Regions from separate parts of the Micrococcus sp. Mcc28 genome, predicted to be linked through region 2. Evidence: predicted binding sites of a transcription regulator. Region 2 holds the regulator's gene; the other holds the start of a gene.
The links. The regulator LexA, encoded in region 2, represses DNA repair genes until DNA is damaged. The targets are predictions, from matches to a motif close to TCGAACANNTGTTCGA.
Positions count from the first base shown of each region.

Region 1 (9,664 bases), on a different contig from region 2:
GGTGGAGAGGAAGCGCTCCATGATCAGGCCGTTGGCCATGGGGTCGACATGGGAGATGCGCAGGGCGTGGTTGACGAGGGAGGAGGCGCCGGAGCCGCGGGCGGCCACGCGGATGCCCATGCCCTCGATGAGGTCGACGACGGCGGCCACGGTGAGGAAGTAGGAGGAGAAGCCGAGTCGGGTGATGATGCCGAGCTCGTGCTCGGCGCGGTCCTGCAGGTCTCGGGCCGCCTGGCTGGTGCCGGGGAGGCCTCCCCCGGTGTGGAGGTGGGGGTAGCGGGCGAGGAGGCCGGTGCGGGTGCGCTCGCGCAGCACGTGCTCCGGGGGGCCGTCGATGCCGATGACGGCGGCCTCGGGGACGCGGGGCACGCCCCAGCCGAGGTCGGTCTCGGGGTCGAGTGCGCAGGCCTCGGCGAGGCGGCGGGTGGCCTCGAGCAGGGGGGCGGGGCGGTCGTCGGCGGCGAAGGCGACCTCGTGGGCGATGCGGTGCATGGCGGCGGTGGACTTGAGCCAGCCCTGTCCGTTGGGCTGCAGGTCGTGGAGGGCGTCGAGGGAGCTGAGGGCACGGACGGCGTCGAGGACGTCCGCGGTGGCGGCACCGTCCGGGGCCGCGTAGCGCACGGCGTTGGTCAGGACGGCGGGGATGCGGGCCTGGCGGGCGGCGCGGAGGGTCTTCACGGCGTGCCCGGTGTCGAGGCGGCGGCCGGGGGCGGAGAGGTGGGTGACGACGTCGGCGTGGGGGCTGCCTGCGGGCAGGGCCGCCTTCCAGCGGCGCAGGGCGGCGAGGCCGGCCGCGTACCGGCGGCGGGCCAGGTGGCGGCCGACGTCCGAGTCCGGGCCGAGGAGGACGAACAGCTCGGGGGTGGGCGGGTTGTCTCGGTTGGCGGCGGTGGGGACCCGGCCGGCCGCCGCGGCGGCGAGCTCGGCGACGCTGGCCCACGGGCTGCCGCCTGCCGCTCCCCCGGTGGTGCGGGCGTGGGCGGCGGAGACGAGCTCGCACAGGGAGCGGTAGCCGGAGCCATGACAGCCTCCTCGGGCGAGCACGACCACGCGGCCGGCGTTCTCGTCCTCGCTCCACCGGACGGCCAGGTCCACGCCCACGATCGGGGTGATGCCGTGGCGCAGGCAGGCGCCCACGTGCTTGGCCATGCCGTAGAGCCCGTCCCGGTCGGTGCAGGCCAGCAGGTCCATGTCCGCGGCCGCGGCGGCGGCCACGAGGTCCTCGGGCCAGCTGACCCCGTAGTGGGCGCTGAACGCGGAGGCGACGTGCAGGTGGGCGAAGGGTGCGGCGGTGCGTCCGGCCGCGGTGGCCCGGCTCATGCCGACCGCCTCAGGTCCTGGGCGTGCTCGTGGACGCGCACGAGCCGCCACCGGCCGGAGTCCAGGTGGTGGGCGACGTCGAGGGTCTGCAGGGGCGCGGCGCCGGCCCGGGCCAGGCGGACCTGCAGCCGCCACATCTCGTGGTCGACGAGACCGGCGCCGCGGCCCTTCTCCGCGCGGACCTCCTCCGCCCACCAGCGGCGCCGCTCGAACCAGCGCACGGGGCGCTCTGCGAGGACGTAGTCCCGCCCGTTCCAGCGCAGCCCCTGCGGGGTGCCGTCTGCCCCGCACTCCACCGCCACCGACTGTGTGAGGACTCCCATTCTGCTTCTCTCCCTGTGCACTGCTGACCGGACCGACGACGGGGTGCCGTCGGGCGATGGGAGCGCGGCCCGTCCGGCGGACCGGACGCGGGGAAGAAGTGGGAAGGTGGGGCCGCACCCCCGATCGTACTCGAATATGTGTTCGAATGCGATGGAGGCGAACGTAGGGCGGCCGCCGGACACGTTAAGGACGCATGGCCCCCGGGATGGGAGGGACCGAGTCCTGACCGCGGACCTCGACCCGACCCTGGGGCGCACATGCACGAGAAAATCGTCTCTTGGGCCGGAAGAAGTGCGCCGGCACGGTCCTGTGGACAATGCGAGCAGGACCACAATCCGCCTGCGTATACTCCGAACCAACCGGGCCTCGCATGCCACGGGCACCGCGCTGCGGGATCAGCGCGGGAGGCGCGGACACACGACGGACGTCCAGTTGGAGGGGAAATGTCTCTCACCGCACCCGGGCGCGCCCTGCGCCGCCACCGATTCGCCCAGGCCGGCACGCTCAGCGTGGCCTTGGCGCTCGCACTGACCGCCTGTGGCGGGCAGTCCGAGCCCGCCGAGTCGTCGACGACGTCACCCTCGTCCGCCAAGCCCGCCGTCGAGACGTCCGCGCCCGCGAGCACGAGCGAGACCGCGGGCGTCAGCTCATCCCCCACGGCCACGGAGAGCAGGTCCGGCGAATACGTGCCCGCATCTGCCGACGGTCCCGCTCAGAACGTGCCCAAGCCGGAGATGCCCGCCGCCATGAAGGAAGAGACCAAGGAGGGCGCCGAGGCGGCGATTCGCTATTTCTGGGAGGCGACTTATTTCCTGCAGCAGACGGGTGAGCCCCAACCTCTGCAAGAGGTATCAGGCAAGACTTGCAAATTTTGCGAGCAGTACAAGCAGTCAATGACAGGTCTATATGAGAACGACGGATGGATGTCTGGCGACGGCCCAAGCATCACCTCCATGGCGACCCAGCCATCTACAGACGGATATATAGCAACACTTCTCATCGATCTGAGCCCTGAGACTGCCCGTGACTCCAAGGGAAAAATTCTTCCCGGCGGAGAGGTTTCAGCCTCACCTGAAAGTCCGTGGATTGCAGAACTTTCCTACTCAAGTGACCTTGGACATTGGGTCGTAGACAGCATGACGCTCGAGTCTCCAGCCGGATGACCAGCATGAAACCTAGGCTTTTCCTGTGCGGTTTCGCTCTTACCTCCCTGCTCCTTACTGCACAGCCCGCCGCCTCCGAAGAACCCGTAGTCAAATGTGGCACCCAGGGAAATTCCTATGGAATAGGCGACAACGCCGTGAAGTCTGAAGTAAATTGCACCGATCCGTCGGAGATTTCTTCACCTGGAACAGACGGTGCAAACTCGTCGGCTCCCGTGGCATCCCACCTAGAGCACAAGACGGTCAGTGCGTGCATCCCAGGGCAGCTCGGCAACTCGGATTTCGAGAGCTGCCGAGAGCAGGAGGACAACTTCTGCCCCGAGGGTTCATGGATCCGGGCGCAGACCATAGACACCCGTCAACCTGATGCGAATCCCGTCTATGGCGCCCCCAAATGTTGGACGGCCAAGGCCTCCAGCAACGGCGCCCCGCCCGTCTCCATCGACGAGGTCCGCACGCTCCTCGTGCTGGAGCCTGAGATCCGGTCGGACAATGGCGGACGCGGGATCCGCAATGCGGAGACGAACTTCTACGCAGACGCCGAGACGCGCACGCTCGTCACCACCCTCAACGGGGTCGAGGTCGAACTCCGCGCCACGCCGGTGAGCTTCCACTGGGATTACGGGGACGGGTCCCCCACCAAGACCACCTCGGTCGCAGGCCAGAGCCAGCCGGAGTTCAACGTCCCCACCCCCACGAGCCACGTGTACGAGGACACCGGGCAGTACACGGTCCGCCTCACCACCGTGTACATCGGCGAATACCGGGAGGCCGGGGGCGAGTGGGTGCTCATCCCGGGCACCATCAGCCTCGACTCGGCCCCTGTCACCGCGAATATCTGGCGCACCATCACCCGCAATGTCGCCGATGACTGCAGCGTCGACTCCTCAGCCTGGGGCTGCACCGGCCCCATCGAATCCGCTCCGGCCGGCTGAGCACAGACCGCGGGGCGGCCGACGGTCTCCCGTCCACCGCCCCGCGGCCCCCTCGTCGGCCGGGTGTGTCAGACCCGGCGCACCCGCCCCCGGGCCATGAGCACGAGTCCCGCGCCGAGGGCCGCGAGCGCTCCGAGCGCGCCCGCCGGAACCTCACGCCCGGTCTCGACCGTGTCCGGGGTCGTGTGGGTCTCCTCCCCGCCCGTTCCCTCCCCCGGTTCCTCCCCGGCCACGGGAGCCGGAGTGTCGACGGGCTCCTGCTCGGCGGGCGGCACCGGGTCCGCCTCGCCGGGAGACGGGGCGTCCTCCCCCGCCGGCACGTTCAGGGCCCAAGGCTTCTGCCCGTCCGCGAGCAACTCGACGAGTGCGAAGACGGCGGACCGCTCCGCGTCCTGGGTGATGATGACGTCCTCACCCTCGGTCACCCCGTCCAGCGACCAGTCGAGGACGAGGCGGTCGTCGGTCGGGTATGTCGCGTCGGCGAGGTAGTGAAACCCGGTGAAGGAGTCCACCGTGGTGTCGCGCCAGAGGGCACCCCAGCGCGGACCCCACGAGAGTTCCGCAACCGCCGCGTCGTCGCCCAGGCCTTCGGACCGGAACGGCAGCAGCACGCCCGGCTCGGCGTGCTCCAGCGTGAGGAACCGCTCGGGGTAGTCCCCGAACACGGGGTCGGCCAGGCTGTGCTCGCCCCACGCGTAGACGAGCCCGGCAGAGGGGCCTATGTTGCCCTCCGGAGTGCCGGCAGCCTCATCGTAGAGAGCGGCGGCCACCGGGGTGCCGTCCACGGACAGGGTGAACAGGAGATGACCGTCTCCGGCCTCACCGTGGCACCCCGCCGAAAGATGCGGCGCTCGCGCCGGCCCGGTGACACCCACGCTACGCAGAGCCCATTCTCAGGGGGAGTTCAGGACGGTCTCGGATCCGTCTCGATCCGATCACGATGCCGCGGCGTCGCATTTCCGCGCCTCACGGGCAGGTCATCCCCGTCGCCCCGTCCCTCAGAGCAGCGTTCCCTGCTGCTCTCTCATCTCCTGGGTCAGCTCCGGCCCGTTGTTCCGGACATTCCCCACAGCGCCCCCCACGGGCCGCAGCGACCAGCCCGCCGCGACGTCGTACGCGCCGGCGCACACCTCGCCCACGAGGGCGTCGGCTTCTTCGGCGGACCCGAGCGTGTCCGGGGCGAGCCACCGGTCCATCGTCTCGGCGTCCATGGGCACGGGCAGCCGGTCGTGCAGCTGGCCGAGTGCGGCGAGCACCGGATCGTCGTCGTCCGCGTCGGGCCCGGCCATGGTGAGGATCGTCGTCGAGAGGACCCAGGCGTCCTCCCCCGCCGCCTTGGCCTCGGGGTCCTGCCACCACTCGTACAGGCCGGCGAACCAGATGACCGGCCCCTCGCCGTCCCCGGCCCCGGCCGGGTGCACGTAGTAGGGCTGCTTCTTCGCGGCCCGCCCGTCGGGACCCTTGGCGCCAGGCTCCGGCGTCTTCCACTCGTAGTAGCCCTCCACCGGCACGGCGCAGCGGCGGGCGCGGACGGCGGCCCGGAACGTCGGCTTGCAGGCCACGGTCTCCGAGCGCGCGTTGAACGCACGGGACCCCACGGACAGCTCCTTCGCCCACGGCGGCACCAGGCCCCAGCGGGCCACGTGGATCCGCCGGGTCACCCCGGCACCGCCGTCGCCCCCACGGGTGCCTCCGGCACCGCCGTCGTCCGCGTGCGCCACGAGGATCGGCACCTCGGCTGTCGGCGCCACGTTCCAGCTCTGGCGCAGCACCAGCTCCTCATTCGTCTCGGCATCGCCCAGGGCCACCAGGTCGCTCGTGGCGCGGGCCATCACGTAGCGGCCGCACACGTCAGCGGTCCCTCCCGTCCCGGCCACGCTCGACATACATCCACGCGATGCCGAGGGCGAAGCCCATCATCGCGCAGCCGAGCACAGTGCCCCAGGGCCTCTCGGTGCCCAGTCCGAACACCACCCCCAGGCCGACGCCGATCAGCAGCCCCACCAGTGGGATGCGCCACTGAGCGAGCGCCCCGGTGCCGTTCCGGGCACCGGCCGGAGCCCCGGCTGGAGCCTCCGGAGCTTCGTACGCCTCGTCCTCGTCTCTGCCATGTCCTGCCACGGTTCGCCCCTCCGTTCACATCGGTGCTGCGGGTCAGGTTGCAGTCTCCCCCGGCCGCCGCGGCGACACCACACACCAGGCCCCCCGGCTGCTCACCGATGCGTCGCACAGACACCTGTGATGGGATGGGCAGAACGAGCCCGCACGTCGCGCCGCCCCACGCATGCGCGGCATCGGGCAGATCCCCACCACCAGGAGGAACAACGTGTCCCAGAAGGTCCGCGGCGTCGTCGCCATGGCGAAGGACGCCCCCGTCACCATCGAGACCATCGTCATCCCCGATCCGGGACCCGGCGAGGCCGTCGTCGACATCAAGACCTGCGGCGTCTGCCACACGGATCTGCACTACCAGCAGGGCGGGATCGGCGACGAGTACCCGTACCTGCTCGGCCACGAGGCCACGGGTGTGGTCTCCGCGATCGGCGAGGGCGTCGACCACGTCAAGGTCGGCGACACCGTGATCCTCAACTGGCGCGCCGTGTGCGGCGAGTGCCGCGCGTGCCGGAAGGGCGAACCGAAGTACTGCTTCAACACCCACAACGCGACCCAGAAGATGACCCTGGAGGACGGCACGGAGCTGTCCCCGGCCCTGGGCATCGGGGCGTTCGCGGACAAGACGCTCGTCCACGCCAAGCAGTGCACCCAGGTCGACGGCGTCGACACGCCCGAGGAACAGGCCGCGGTCGGCCTGCTCGGCTGCGGGATCATGGCCGGCATCGGCGCGGCCATCAACACCGGCGAGGTCAAGCGCGGCGAGTCCGTGGCCGTGATCGGCTGCGGCGGCGTCGGCGTGGCCTCGATCGCCGGGGCGAAGCTCGCCGGCGCCACCACGATCACCGCGGTGGACATCGACGCCAAGAAGCTCGCCAAGGCTGAGGAGCTCGGCGCCACCCACACCGTGAACTCGAAGGACGAGGACCCCGTGGAGGCCATCCGCGCGGCGACCGGCGGCTTCGGCGCCGACGTGGTCATCGATGCGGTCGGCCGCCCGGAGACCTACGAGCAGGCGTTCTACGCCCGGGACCTGGCCGGCCGCGTCGTCCTGGTGGGCGTGCCCACCCCCGGCATGGAGCTGAAGCTGCCCCTGCCGGAGGTGTTCGGCCGCGGCGGCGCGCTGAAGTCCTCGTGGTACGGCGACTGCCTGCCGGAGCGCGACTTCCCCATGCTCGTGGACCAGTACCGCCTGGGCCGCCTGCCGCTGGACGAGTTCGTCACGGAGACCATCGCCCTGGACGAGGTGAACGAGGCCTTCGAGACGATGAAGTCCGGCGACGTCCTGCGCTCGGTGGTGGTGCTCTGATGGCGCGCATCGATCACCTGGTCACCTCCGGCACGTTCTCCCTGGACGGGGAGACGTTCGACGTGGACAACAACGTGTGGATCGTCGGCGGCGCGGAGCAGTGCGTCGTCATCGACCCGGCCCATGACGCCTCGGCCGTCTGGAAGAAGGTGAACGGCCGCCAGGTGCTGGCCATCGTCCTCACCCACGGCCACGACGACCACATCCGCCAGGTCCAGGAGTTCCGCCAGATGGTGGACGCCCCCGTGCTGCTCCACCCAGCAGACCGCATGCTCTGGGACGACGTCTTCCCCGACGAGGAGCCCGACGGCGCGCTCGCCGAGGGCGACGTCCTGCGCGTGGCCGGCGTCGAGCTGCGGGTGCTGCACACCCCCGGCCACTCCCCCGGCTCGGTCTGCCTGTACGCCCCCGCGCTGGGCGAGGCCGGCGACGACGGCGCCCCGACCGGCGTCGTGTTCTCCGGCGACACCCTGTTCCAGGGCGGGCCCGGCGCCACCGGCCGCTCGTACTCGGACTTCGACACGATCATCGAGTCCATCCGCGAGCGCCTGTTCCCGCTGCCGGAGGCCACCGTGGTCCACACCGGCCACGGCGACTCCACCACAATCGGCACGGAGAAGCCGCACCTGCAGGAGTGGATCGACCGCGGCCACTGAGGACGCGCCGAGGTGGGGAAGAATGGTCCCCCGTGACCATCCTCCCCGCCTCGCCCCCTCCCTCCGTGATCCTGCTCGGCGGCGCGTCGGGCTCCGGCAAGTCCTACCTGGCCCGGCGGCACGGCCGGCCCCACCTCTCGCTCGATGCGTTCTACCGTCCGCAGTCCGACGACGGCGCCGCGGGCGGGCCCGGCCCCGTGTTCCCGCGCACCCCCTACGGTGAGATCGACTGGGACCACCCCGGAACGTGGGATGAGCAGGCGGCCGTGGACGCCGTCGTCGAACTGCTCGAGGAGGGCGCCACGCGCGTGCCCGACTACGACATCTCCACGTCCTCCGTCCGCGGGCACAGCACCGTCGCGCTCGAGCCGGGCGGGGTGATCGTGGCGGAGGGCATCTTCGCCGAGCGCATGCCCGCCGCCCTGGACCGGGCCAGGGTCCGCTACGCGGCCTGGTACATCGACCAGGCGCGGACCACGACGGCGGCCCGCCGGTTCGTGCGCGATGTCGCCGAGCGTCGCAAGCCCGTGCCGTTCCTCGTGCAGCGGGGCTGGTCCCTGTACCGGACGGACGCGGCGCGCCGGGCGGCGGCCGTGGCGGCCGGCTTCACCCCGCGACGCAAGCGGGAGATCATCGCGGATCTCACGGCCTGACGGGCCGCCCGCAGCCGGGCCGCCCGTGCCCTCAGCCGGCGGTGCCCGCGCCGAGGACGGCGAGCTGCTCGTCCACGACCTCGAGCCCGGCGGCGGCGGCCCACGCCGTGTACTCCTCCCGCAGGGCCACGGCGAACGCGGGGACGCTCACCCCGGGACGCACGTCCTCGGCCGCGCCCGCCGTGCGGGGGTCCATGTCCAGGCCGAGCTCCCGGTAGACGTCGACGAGCACGGCCCGCAGCGGGGCGGGGTCGGACACCACCACGTGGGTGGAGAACAGGAACGCCCCCTTCACCACGCGCTGCGCGGAGCCGGCCAGCTTCACCGGGTAGGTCGGCGCAGGACCCTGCACGGAGAACTCGCCCGGGCAGTACTCCCCCGGGATCTCGCCCACGGAGGCGGGCACGTCCATGCGCGCGAACGCCCGCACGAACAGGTCGGCGAACTCGGCGAACCGGGCCTGCTGGGTGAGTGCCGCGTCCTCCTGCTGGCTCAGGTGGTCCACCACCAGGCAGCCGTGATGGTAGGCCGCCGCCCTCCCGCCGGCCCGGCGCACCGCCGGCGCGAAGCCGTGGGCCCGGGCCGCCGCAGCCGCGGCCGCGAAACCGGGCAGCCGCGCGTCGCGCTGGCCGAACGCGACCGTCGGTTCGGGCACGTAGACGCGGATCAGATCGTCGAGGGCCCTTCCCTCGGCCGCGGCGGCGCGGAAGACGGCCAGCTCGCCCATGGCCCAGTCGAGGTCTTCGACGGCCCCGAGGGTCCGCTCCTGCACAGCCCAGCGCAGCCGGGGAGCTGCACTCACAGGCCGCCCTCGACCGGCCAGGAGCGCAGGGTGAGGGTCTGCTCGACGTGGGCGAAGGGGCCGTCGTCGTCGTGGAGGACGGTGCTGGTCAGGCCCACGCCGTCCGGGCCCACCGTGACCTGCCCCGCGAGGCCGAGCCAGTGGCCGGTGGGCTCGCGGTACAGGTGGATCTGCAGGTCCACGTTGGGGAAGAACCACCCGCCCGGCTTCGCCGGCAGGGCCGGGGCGATCCCGTTGGCTGCGTCGGTGAGGCTGATCAGGCGCACCAGGTCGCTCGTGCTCTCCCCCGCCACCATCTCGCGGTCCGTGGTGAGCCACACCCGGCCGTGGCCCGGCCCGTGGCCGGGCAGGATGACGCCGTCGAGGGAGGCGATGTACCCGCCTCCCCAT
Region 1 is NZ_JALJRH010000015.1:30,091-39,754, forward strand. Features, by position in the region: gene NR073_RS08915 (DNA polymerase III subunit alpha) at 1-1,320, opposite strand, end outside; gene NR073_RS08920 (DUF6504 family protein) at 1,317-1,643, opposite strand; gene NR073_RS11355 (DUF6318 family protein) at 2,364-2,807, shown strand; gene NR073_RS08930 (PKD domain-containing protein) at 3,272-3,742, shown strand; gene NR073_RS08935 (hypothetical protein) at 3,811-4,527, opposite strand; gene NR073_RS08940 (SOS response-associated peptidase) at 4,741-5,592, opposite strand; gene NR073_RS08945 (hypothetical protein) at 5,594-5,863, opposite strand; gene NR073_RS08950 (S-(hydroxymethyl)mycothiol dehydrogenase) at 6,069-7,163, shown strand; gene NR073_RS08955 (MBL fold metallo-hydrolase) at 7,163-7,819, shown strand; gene NR073_RS08960 (uridine kinase) at 7,852-8,472, shown strand; gene NR073_RS08965 (lipoate--protein ligase family protein) at 8,504-9,274, opposite strand; gene NR073_RS08970 (thioesterase family protein) at 9,271-9,664, opposite strand, start outside.
Region 1: the regulator LexA is predicted to act here: its motif matches at 1,774-1,789, upstream of NR073_RS08920 (DUF6504 family protein).

Region 2 (9,664 bases):
AGACTCCGGTGACGCCTCAGGACCGGTCCCCGGTCTCGCCGAGGACCTCCGCGAGAGCGGTGAGGAACGCCGTCGTCTCCGCCTCGGTGCCGGCGGTGACGCGCAGGTGGTGCGGGATGCCGACGTCCCGCACGAGGACGCCGCGGTCGAGCAGGCGGCGCCACACGTCGGACGCGTCCTCGAGGTGACCGAAGAAGACGAAGTTCGAGTCGGACACCGAGGGCCTCAGTCCCAGGCCGCGCAGGGTGGAGACGATGCGGTCGCGCTGGGCCTTGATGTCCTCCACGGTGCGCAGCAGCGCGTCCACGTGATCGAGGGCGGCCTCCGCCGTGGCCTGCGTGACCGCGGAGAGGTGGTACGGCAGGCGCACCAGGCGCAGGGCGTCGGCGACGGCGGGGTCCGCGGCCAGGTAGCCCAGGCGCGCGCCGGCCAGGGCGAACGCCTTGGACATGGTGCGCGTGACGATCAGCCGCTCACGGCCGGGCAGGAGGGTGAGGGCGGAGCGGGTGCCGGCGAGGGCGAACTCCGCGTAGGCCTCGTCCACGACGACCATGGCGCCGGGCCCGCCGGCGGCCTCGTTCTGCGCCTGCGCGGCGTACACGGCCTCGATGGTCGCCAGGTCCAGGGCGGTGCCCGTCGGGTTGTTGGGCGAGGCCAGGAAGACGACGTGCGGACGGTGCTCCCGCACCATGGCCGCCGCGTGCTCGGCGCTGAGGGTGTGGTCTTCGGCACGGCCGCCGTCCACGAACACGGTGTCCGTGCCGCCGGCCAGCAGCGGGTACATGGAGTACGAGGGCAGGAAGCTCAGCAGTGTCCGCCCGGGGCCGCCGAAGGCCTGGAGGATCTGCTGCAGGATCTCGTTGGAGCCGTTGCCGGCCCACACGTGGTCCGCCGTGAGGCCGTGGCCGAGGTAGCCGGCGAGCGCACGTCGCAGCCCCGTGAACTCGCGGTCCGGGTAGCGGTTCAGCCCCCCGGCGACGGCCGCGACCCGCTCGGCGATGGCGGCGGCGACCTCCTCCGGCACCGGATGCGTGTTCTCGTTGGTGTTGAGCATGTACGGCACGTCCAGCTGGGGGGCGCCGTAGGGGCTCAGGCCGCGGAGGTTCTCACGCAGGGGCAGAGAGCTGAGGTCGGTCATGGCCGCCAGTCTAGGAAGCGTGGAGGGCGAGGCCCGCCGTGCGTCACCGCGTGGCCGGGACGAACAGCTCCTCGCCCGGCGCGGGGGCCCGGCCCTCGAGCCCGTTGAGCTCGTCGATCGTGGCGATCACCTCGTAGACGTCCGCCTCCGGAGCCACCGTGGTGGCGATGGTCCACAGGCTGTCCCCGGGCATGACCGTGACGGACTGGGTGGCGGGCCCCGCGGTGTCCGCGGACACCGCGGCGGGCGACAGCAGCACACCCAGGAAGAAGGCGGCCGCCAGCGTGGCGGCCACGGCCGCGGCGATCACGGGGATCCCCCGCAGCACGAGGCGGCCGCGGCGGGTCAGACGGATGGTGGCCGGACGCGGCCGCGCCGTCGCGGGCGAGCCGGCGAACTGGGCGGTGGTGAGCGTCATGGTGTCCTCCTCCGGGGCGGATGCCCTCCAGGTGATCGAACATGTGTTCGAATCCGTTCGAATGCCTTTCTAGCACAGGTGTTCGAGACATGCCACGACGAGATCGAACATATCTTTGAAGGAGAGGCGGCTCTCCTCTAGGCTCGAGGCCATGCACGGACGCCCCGGAACGCCCCGGGACCGCCAAGACACAGGCAACCAGCGGGGGCGGACACGGTAAGCGTCCGGACGGCAGCCGGACGCCGGAACACGAGTCCGGCCACCATCACCCCGGGAGAACGGACGGCAGCCATGAGCACCACCGACGATCAGCCGGCGGCGCGCGCGCCGCTCACCGACCGCCAGCGGCGGATCGTGCAGACCATCCGGGACGCGATCGCCGACCACGGCTACCCGCCCTCCATGCGCGAGATCGGCGACGCCGCGGGCCTGGCCTCGCTCTCCTCCGTCACGCACCAGCTGGGCCGTCTCGAGCGGCACGGCTACATCCGGCGCGACCCCGGACGCCCGCGTGCCCTCGAGGTGCTGCTCGACGTGGACGGCACCCCGCTGGGCGAGGCCGCCTCCCCCGCCGCTGCGCCGTCGTCGCAGGTCTCCACGATCCCCGCGTGGCACACCGGCACGGACGAGGCGGACAGCGTGCCGGTCCCCTGGGTCGGCCGCATCGCGGCGGGCGGCCCCGTCCTGGCCGAGCAGCATGTCGAGGACGTCATGGCGATCCCGCGACGCCTCACGGGCGAGGGCGAGCTGTTCATGCTGCGTGTCACGGGTGACTCGATGGTGGACGCCGCGATCTGCGACGGCGACTGGGTGGTGGTGCGCCGGCAGGAGACGGCGGAGAACGGCGACATCGTCGCGGCCCTGCTCGACGACGAGGCCACCGTGAAGACCTTCCGCCGCCGCGACGGGCACACCTGGCTCCTCCCCCAGAACACGGCCTACGAGCCCATCCTCGGCGATCACGCCACCGTGATGGGGCGGGTCGTCACGGTCCTGCGTTCGCTCTGACCCGCTCCCTCCGACCGGGCCGGGCTGACGGCCCGAGGCCGAGCGAGCTCAATCGCCCGAGGCGAGCCGTGCCAGCACCCCACGGACGACGTCGCCGTCCGTGGTGCGCCAGAAGTCCGGCAGGGCGCTCGTGATGTAGCCGCCGTACCGCTCGGTGGCCAGGCGGGGGTCCAGCACGGCCACCACGCCGCGGTCCGTCACGGAGCGCACGAGGCGCCCGGCGCCCTGGGCCATGCGCACGGCCGCATGCGTGGCGGAGATCCGCATGAACCCGTTGCCGCCGTGCCGGGCGACGTCCCGGGTGCGGGCCTGGGAGAGCGGGTCGTCCGGCCGCGGGAACGGGATGCGGTCGATCACCACGAGCCGCAGCGAGTTCCCCGGCACGTCCACGCCCTGCCACAGGCTCATGGTCCCGAACAGGGACGTGTCCGGCTCCTCGGCGAACTGGCGCACGAGGGCGGAGAGGGTCGCGTCCCCCTGGCACAGGATCGTGGTCTTCGGCCCGAGCCGACGGCGCATCTCGGCGGCGGCGTCCTCGGCCGCCCGGCGCGAGGAGAACAGGCCGAGGGCCCCGCCCCGCGACGCCCTCAGGAGCGCCTCGAGCTCATCCAGGGACTCCGGCGAGGCCGTCCTGCCGGGCCGGGGCAGGTGCCGGGCCACGTAGAGCACCCCCTGACGCGGGTAGTCGAAGGGGCTGCCGACGTCGAGGGCCTCGAACTTCGGGGCGTCCGGACCGGCCAGGCCCACGTCGCCGGCCACCGAGTCGAACCGGCGCTCCCCCGAGCCCACGGTGAGCGTGGCGGAGGTGAGCACCGTCGTCGCCTTGCCGAACAGGCCCTCCCGCAGCTTGCCGGCCACCGAGAGCGGGGCCACGTAGAGCTGGGGCGGGTCGGTCTCGTCCCCCGGCTGCCAGCCCACGCCGGGCTCGAAGTGGCCGGGGCGGGTGGCCCACAGCACCTCGGGGAAGTCCGCCTCGGGCCGGGCCGCGAGCATGCGCTCCACCACCTCGAGGACCTCGAGGATCCGCGAGCGCGCCATCTGCCGTCCGCCGTCGGCGTCGGCCTCCTTGTCCTTGTCCTGGCCGAGGTCGGACAGGCACTGACGCGCGGCGGTGAGGACGCCGGTGAGGGCCTGCTCCTGCACCTCGTCCGGGCCCGCGGCGATCAGGCCGGACGGGGTGTCCGTGAACGCGCGGTCCAGGGCCGCCCCGGCCTCGATCAGGTCCTCCACGGCCACCGTGGTGTGGCGGCGCAGCGAGGTGGCCGCGCCGTGCACGATCGACCCGGACAGCTGCCCGGTGACCGCACCGGTCACCCGGTCCTGCAGCTCGTGGGCCTCGTCCACGACGACGGCCGAGTACGCCGGCAGCACCGCGAGCCCCTCGAAGGCGCTGATGGCGAGCATCGCGTGGTTGGTGACCACGACGTCCGCGTCCGCCGCGTCCGCGCGGGCACGCTCGGAGAAGCACTCCTCGGCCTGGGGGCAGCGGGACGCGCCGAGGCAGTCGACCGCGGTGACGGAGACCTGCCGCCACGCGCGGTCGGTGACGGGGACCTCGAGGTCGTCGCGGTCCCCGGTCTCGGTCTGGTCCGCCCACGCCCGCAGGTACATGACCTCCTTGCCCAACAGGGAGGAGGGCCCGGCGGCGCCGTCCGTGGCGGAGCCGATCACCCCGCCGTCGTCGGCGACCGTGAAGAGGGCCTCCTCGCCCTCATCCCCGGGGTAGCCGCCGTCCACCTTGTGGCGACAGAGGTAGTTGGAGCGGCCCTTGACCAGGGCGACGACGGGCTCGCGAGGCAGCTCGTCCGTGAGCGCCTCGACCAGCCGTGGGGCATCCCGCTTCATGATCTGGGCCTGCAGGGCGAGCGTGGCCGTGGCGACGACGACGGGGTCCTCCTGCGTCATCGCGTGCTGAAGCGCGGGGATCAGGTAGGCCAGGGACTTGCCGGTGCCGGTGCCGGCCTGCACGAGCAGGTGACGGCGCGACTCGAGGGCGCGCGCCACCTGCAGCACCATCTCCCGCTGGCCCGCGCGGTGCTGGCCACCGGTGGCCTGCACCGCGGCATCCAGCAGGCGCAGCGCCTCGCGCTCGTGCTCCGTGCGCGGCTGCGCGCCGTCCGCCCCGGCTTCCTTCGCCCCGCCGCTCACGACGCGTCCGCCTCCACGACGAACTCGGCGAAGTCCGGCGCGATGTCCTCACGGACCAGCACGGACAGGCGGGTGCCGCCCTCCTCGTAGCCCTCGGCCAGGATCTCCGCGTCCGCCGAGTGCAGGCGGGAGACCAGCTCACCCCGGGTGAACGGGACCAACAGTTCGAGCCGCACGTCCGGCCGCGGGATGGTGGCCGCGATGGCGCGCTCGAGCTCGTCGATGCCCTCGCCGGTGCGCGCGGAGACCACCACGGCGTGGGGCTCCTTGGACCGGATCCGGGCGATGACGGCCGGGTCCGCCGCGTCCGCCTTGTTCAGCACGATGATCTCGGGGATCCGGTGCGCGTCCACCTCCGCGAACACGGAGCGCACCGCGGCGATCTGGCCCTCCGGATCCGGGTGCGAGCCGTCCACGACGTGCAGGATGACGTCCGCGTCCGCGACCTCCTCGAGGGTGGAGCGGAACGCCTCGACCAGCTGCGTGGGCAGGTTCCGCACGAAGCCGACCGTGTCCGAGAGGGTGTAGCCGATGCCGTCCGGCGTCATGGCCTTGCGCACGGTGGGGTCCAGCGTGGCGAACAGGGCGTTCTCCACGAGCACCCCGGCGTGGGTGAGGCGGTTGAGCAGGGACGACTTCCCGGCGTTGGTGTACCCGGCGATCGCCACGGACGGCACCCGGTTGCGACGACGGTTGGCGCGCTTGGCCTCGCGTGCCGGCTTCATCCCGGCGATGTCCCGACGCAGCTTCGCCATGCGGGTGCGGATGCGGCGGCGGTCCAGCTCGATCTTGGTCTCGCCGGGGCCACGGGAGCCGATGCCCTCGCCGGCGGCGGCACGGCCGCCGGCCTGCCGGGACATGGACTCGCCCCAGCCGCGCAGGCGCGGCAGCAGGTACTCGAGCTGCGCGAGCTCGACCTGGGCGCGGCCCTCACGCGAACTCGCGTGCTGGGCGAAGATGTCCAGGATCAGCGCGGTCCGGTCGATCACCTTCACCCGCACCACATCCTCCAGCGCGCGACGCTGGGACGGGGCGAGCTCGGAGTCCACCACCACGGTGTCCGCACCGGAGAGCGCCACGATCTCGGCGAGCTCCTGCGCCTTGCCCTTGCCGAGGAACGTGGCCGGGTCCGGGGTGGCGCGGCGCTGGATGACGCCGTCGAGCACCTCCGAGCCCGCGGTCTCGGCGAGCGCGGCCAGCTCCCGCAGGGAGTTCTCCGCGTCCTCCGCGGACCCCTCGGTCCAGACGCCCGCCAGCACCACGCGCTCCAGGCGCAGCTGGCGGTACTCGACCTCGGTCATGTCCTCGAGCTCGGTGGACAGGCCCTGCACGCGCTTGAGGGAGTGGCGCGCGGCGAGCTCGTCCTGGTCACCGTCGGCGTCCGTGTGGCCGTCCTCGCCCTCGTCCAGGGCGAGTGCGCGGCCCGCGAGCGCGCCGGAGCGGTCCGGGGCGCCGGCGTCGGGGGCGTCCCGGTGCTCGGCGGCGGCGCCGTCCGCGGAGCCGTGCCCGGTCGCCTCGCGCTCGGAGGCGCGGCGAGCGTCATCGGCGGCCAGGATGCGGTCGATCACGGCCTGGATCTCGTCCTCGGAGCCGTGGGCTCCCTGGGGGCCGGGGGTGTGCTGGTTCTTCTCAGTCATGGTCTCCTCTGGGCCGCCGCGGTCGGATGGCCCGATGGTCTCAGGGTAAAGGGGTGCGCGGACGCGTTAGGCGGCTGTCCGCAGGGGGCGGACGTGGCGGGTGACGCGCACGGCCGTGTGGGCAGGGGTCGGCGCCGCGCTGCGACGATCTCGCGGCGGCTCCGTTCGCGGGAGGAAGGTGAGCACGCGGCACCGCAGCCACGAGGTCTCATCGGCGGGCGTGCAGGGACGGACCACATCGTCCATGGTGGGATCTCCATCAGGTGCCAGGGCGCGCTCGACGGCCTCATCCGAGGCGGGCGCGCGAGGGGGCGGGGGCGGGCAGTGACGCGGGGGCGTCAGCGCAGGAAGATCCACATGGGCGTCGAGTGTACCGGGCGGCGCGCGTGCGCGACAGGGGCCCCGGCGCCCGGTCCGCTGACGACGCGCACGTATCCTGCGGGCATGACCGTGTCCCCCTCCCCTGCCCCGCCGCAGCCCGGCCGGACGGGCCGGGCGACCGTCGTCGTGATCGGCGCGGGCCAGGCGGGGCTGTCCGCCGCGTACCACCTGCGCCGCCGCGGCGTCGTGGGGCTGACTCCGAACGACGACGGCGCCGCCGGCGTCCCCGAGGACGCCCCCGGCACGTTCGTGGTGCTCGACGCGGAGACCGCCCCGGGCGGTGCGTGGCAGCACCGCTGGGACTCGCTCACGATGGCCACCGTCAACCACATCCACGAGCTGCCCGGCGACCCGGTGCCGCCGGCCGACCCGGCCGCGCGCGCCAACGCCCTGCTGCCGGCCTACTTCGCGGACTACGAGGCACGGTTCGCCCTGCCGATCCGGCGGTCCGTGCGCGTGAGGCGCGTCGAGCGGATCGGCGAGCCGGGACGTGCGCGCGGGCTCCTCGTCCGCACGGACGGGGCGCCGGGCACGTGGCGGGCGGACTTCGTGGTCAACGCGACCGGCACCTGGACGTCCCCACGGTGGCCCTCGGTGCCCGGGATGCGCTCGTTCCGCGGCCGGCAGCTGCACACCCATGACTACGTGTCCAAGGACGAGTTCGCCGGGCAGCGGGTGGTGATCGTGGGCATGGGCGTCTCGGCGACGCAGCTGCTGGCCGAGATCTCCACGGTCGCGGACACCCTGTGGGTGACCCGCCGCGAGCCGCAGTGGCAGGACTCGGCCGCGCCCGGCGCCCTGGCCGAGTCGGTGCGCGGGGTGGACGAACGGACCCGTGCGGGCCTGCCGCCGGGCTCCGTGGTCGGGGCGACCGGGATGCACCGCTCACCCTGGGTGCGCGAGGCGGAGACACGAGGCGTGCTGGTGCGCCACCCCATGTTCACGGCCGTCGAGCCGGACGGGGTGCGGATGCCCGACGGCTCGTTCGAACCGGCGGACGTGATCCTCTGGGCCACCGGCTTCCGGCCGGCGATCCGGCACCTCGCTCCCCTGCGGCTGCGCACGCCCGCCGGCGGCATCCGCGTGGCGGGCGGGCGCGCCCTGGACGAGCCGCGCCTGTTCCTCCTCGGCTACGGCCCCTCCCAGTCCACAGTCGGGGCCAACCGCGCCGGGCGCGACGCAGCGCGCGCGATCCTCTCGGACCTGGCCGGGCCGGCGTCGGGCTGAAGGCCGCCACGACCCGCTGACTACGATGGTCGCCGTGAGCTCCGCATCCCATTACTTCGACGTCGACCCCTCCGCGCCCGAGCGACGCCGCACCGTGCGGACGCGCCTGGCCGGCCGCGACGTCGAGGTCCAGACGGCCAACGGGATCTTCTCCCCGGACGGTCTGGACAAGGGCACCGCGGCCCTGTTCTCGGCCGTGCCCGCGCCGCCGGCGAGGGGCCGGTTCCTCGACGTCGGCGCGGGCTGGGGGCCGGTCGCCCTCACGCTGGCGCTGCGGTCGCCCGAGGCGGAGGTGACCGCCGTCGAGGTCAACGACCGCTCCCTGCAGCTGACCCGCGACAACGCCGCGGCGCTGGGTCTCGACAATCTCGTGGCACTGCGGCCGGAGGACGTCCCCGAGGGCGCGGAGTTCGACCTCATCTGGTCCAACCCGCCCATCCGGATCGGCAAGCCGGCGCTGCACGCCCTGCTGGAGCGGTGGCTGCCGCGCCTGGCCCCCGGCGGCGAGGCCTGGCTGGTGGTGCAGAAGAACCTCGGCGCGGACTCGCTGCTGCCGTGGATCGGCCGGATGCTCGAGGAGCGCGCGCCCGGCCGGTTCACCGCGGAGCGGGCGGACAGCGTCAAGGGCTTCCGGATCCTGCGGGTGGCGCGGGCGCGCTGAGACGCCGTTCCCCGAACGACAGCGGTTCGTGGCCCGCCGTTTCCCGAACGACAGCGGTCAGGCGGTGAGTTCGCCGTCGAAGACCAGCTCGGCCGGGCCCGAGAGGACCACGTGCTCGGCCCCCTCCGGGCCCGGCACGACATCCACGGCCAGCACGCCGCCGGGCACCTCGACGAGCCACGAGTCCGAGCCCTGGTCGCCCGACCACGCGCGCATCGCCACGGCCGCCGCGCACGCGCCCGTCCCGCAGGACTGGGTCTCGCCCACCCCGCGCTCGTGCACGCGCATCCGCACGCGGCCGACGCCCTCGCGCACGAGCGGCTCGTGCGCGGCCACGAACTCGACGTTCGTGCCGTGCGGCGGGGCGGGGTCCACCTCGGGGGCGCGGCCCAGGTCCAGGCCCTGCAGGTCGGCGAAGGAGGCCAGCGGGACCACGGTGTGGGGGTTGCCCATCGAGATGCTCAGCGCCGGACGCGGATCGGTGAGGCCGTGGGCACGGACCATCGAGTCCGACGCCGCCTCCTCCGCGAGCTCGGGGTCGAGGTAGGACCAGGGGCCCATGTCGATCGCGTAGCCGTGCTCGAGCCGGGTCACGGCCTTCACGCCGGCGCGCGTGCCGATGGTGATCGCCCGGCCGGGGGCCAGGTCCACGAGACCCTTCTCGACCAGGAAGTGCACGAAGACGCGCACCCCGTTGCCGCACATCTCGGCGATCGAGCCGTCGCCGTTGCGGTAGTCCATGAACCACTCGGCCTCGGGGTGCTCGGCGAGCAGCGCCTCACCCTCCGGCAGGCGTGCCGAGCGCACGGCGCGGATGACGCCGTCGGCGCCGATCCCCCGGTGCCGGTCGGCCAGCCGTGCGACGCGCTGGGCGTCGAGCTGCGTGTTGCCGTCCGGGTCGGCGATCAGCACGAAGTCGTTGCCCGTGCCATGGCCCTTCGTGAACGGCACGCGCGGCGCGCTCGCGTGGAGGGGGTCCTGGGCGGCGGGCGCCGCGGGCTGCTCGGTCATGAGCCCAGTCTAGGTGGCGTCCCCGGCGACGACGG
Region 2 is NZ_JALJRH010000001.1:175,180-184,843, forward strand. Features, by position in the region: gene NR073_RS00810 (histidinol-phosphate transaminase) at 17-1,138, opposite strand; gene NR073_RS00815 (LysM peptidoglycan-binding domain-containing protein) at 1,182-1,556, opposite strand; gene lexA (transcriptional repressor LexA) at 1,848-2,564, shown strand; gene NR073_RS00825 (ATP-dependent DNA helicase) at 2,613-4,712, opposite strand; gene hflX (GTPase HflX) at 4,709-6,349, opposite strand; gene NR073_RS00835 (NAD(P)-binding domain-containing protein) at 6,794-7,957, shown strand; gene NR073_RS00840 (class I SAM-dependent methyltransferase) at 7,983-8,618, shown strand; gene dapF (diaminopimelate epimerase) at 8,676-9,629, opposite strand; gene miaA (tRNA (adenosine(37)-N6)-dimethylallyltransferase MiaA) at 9,639-9,664, opposite strand, start outside.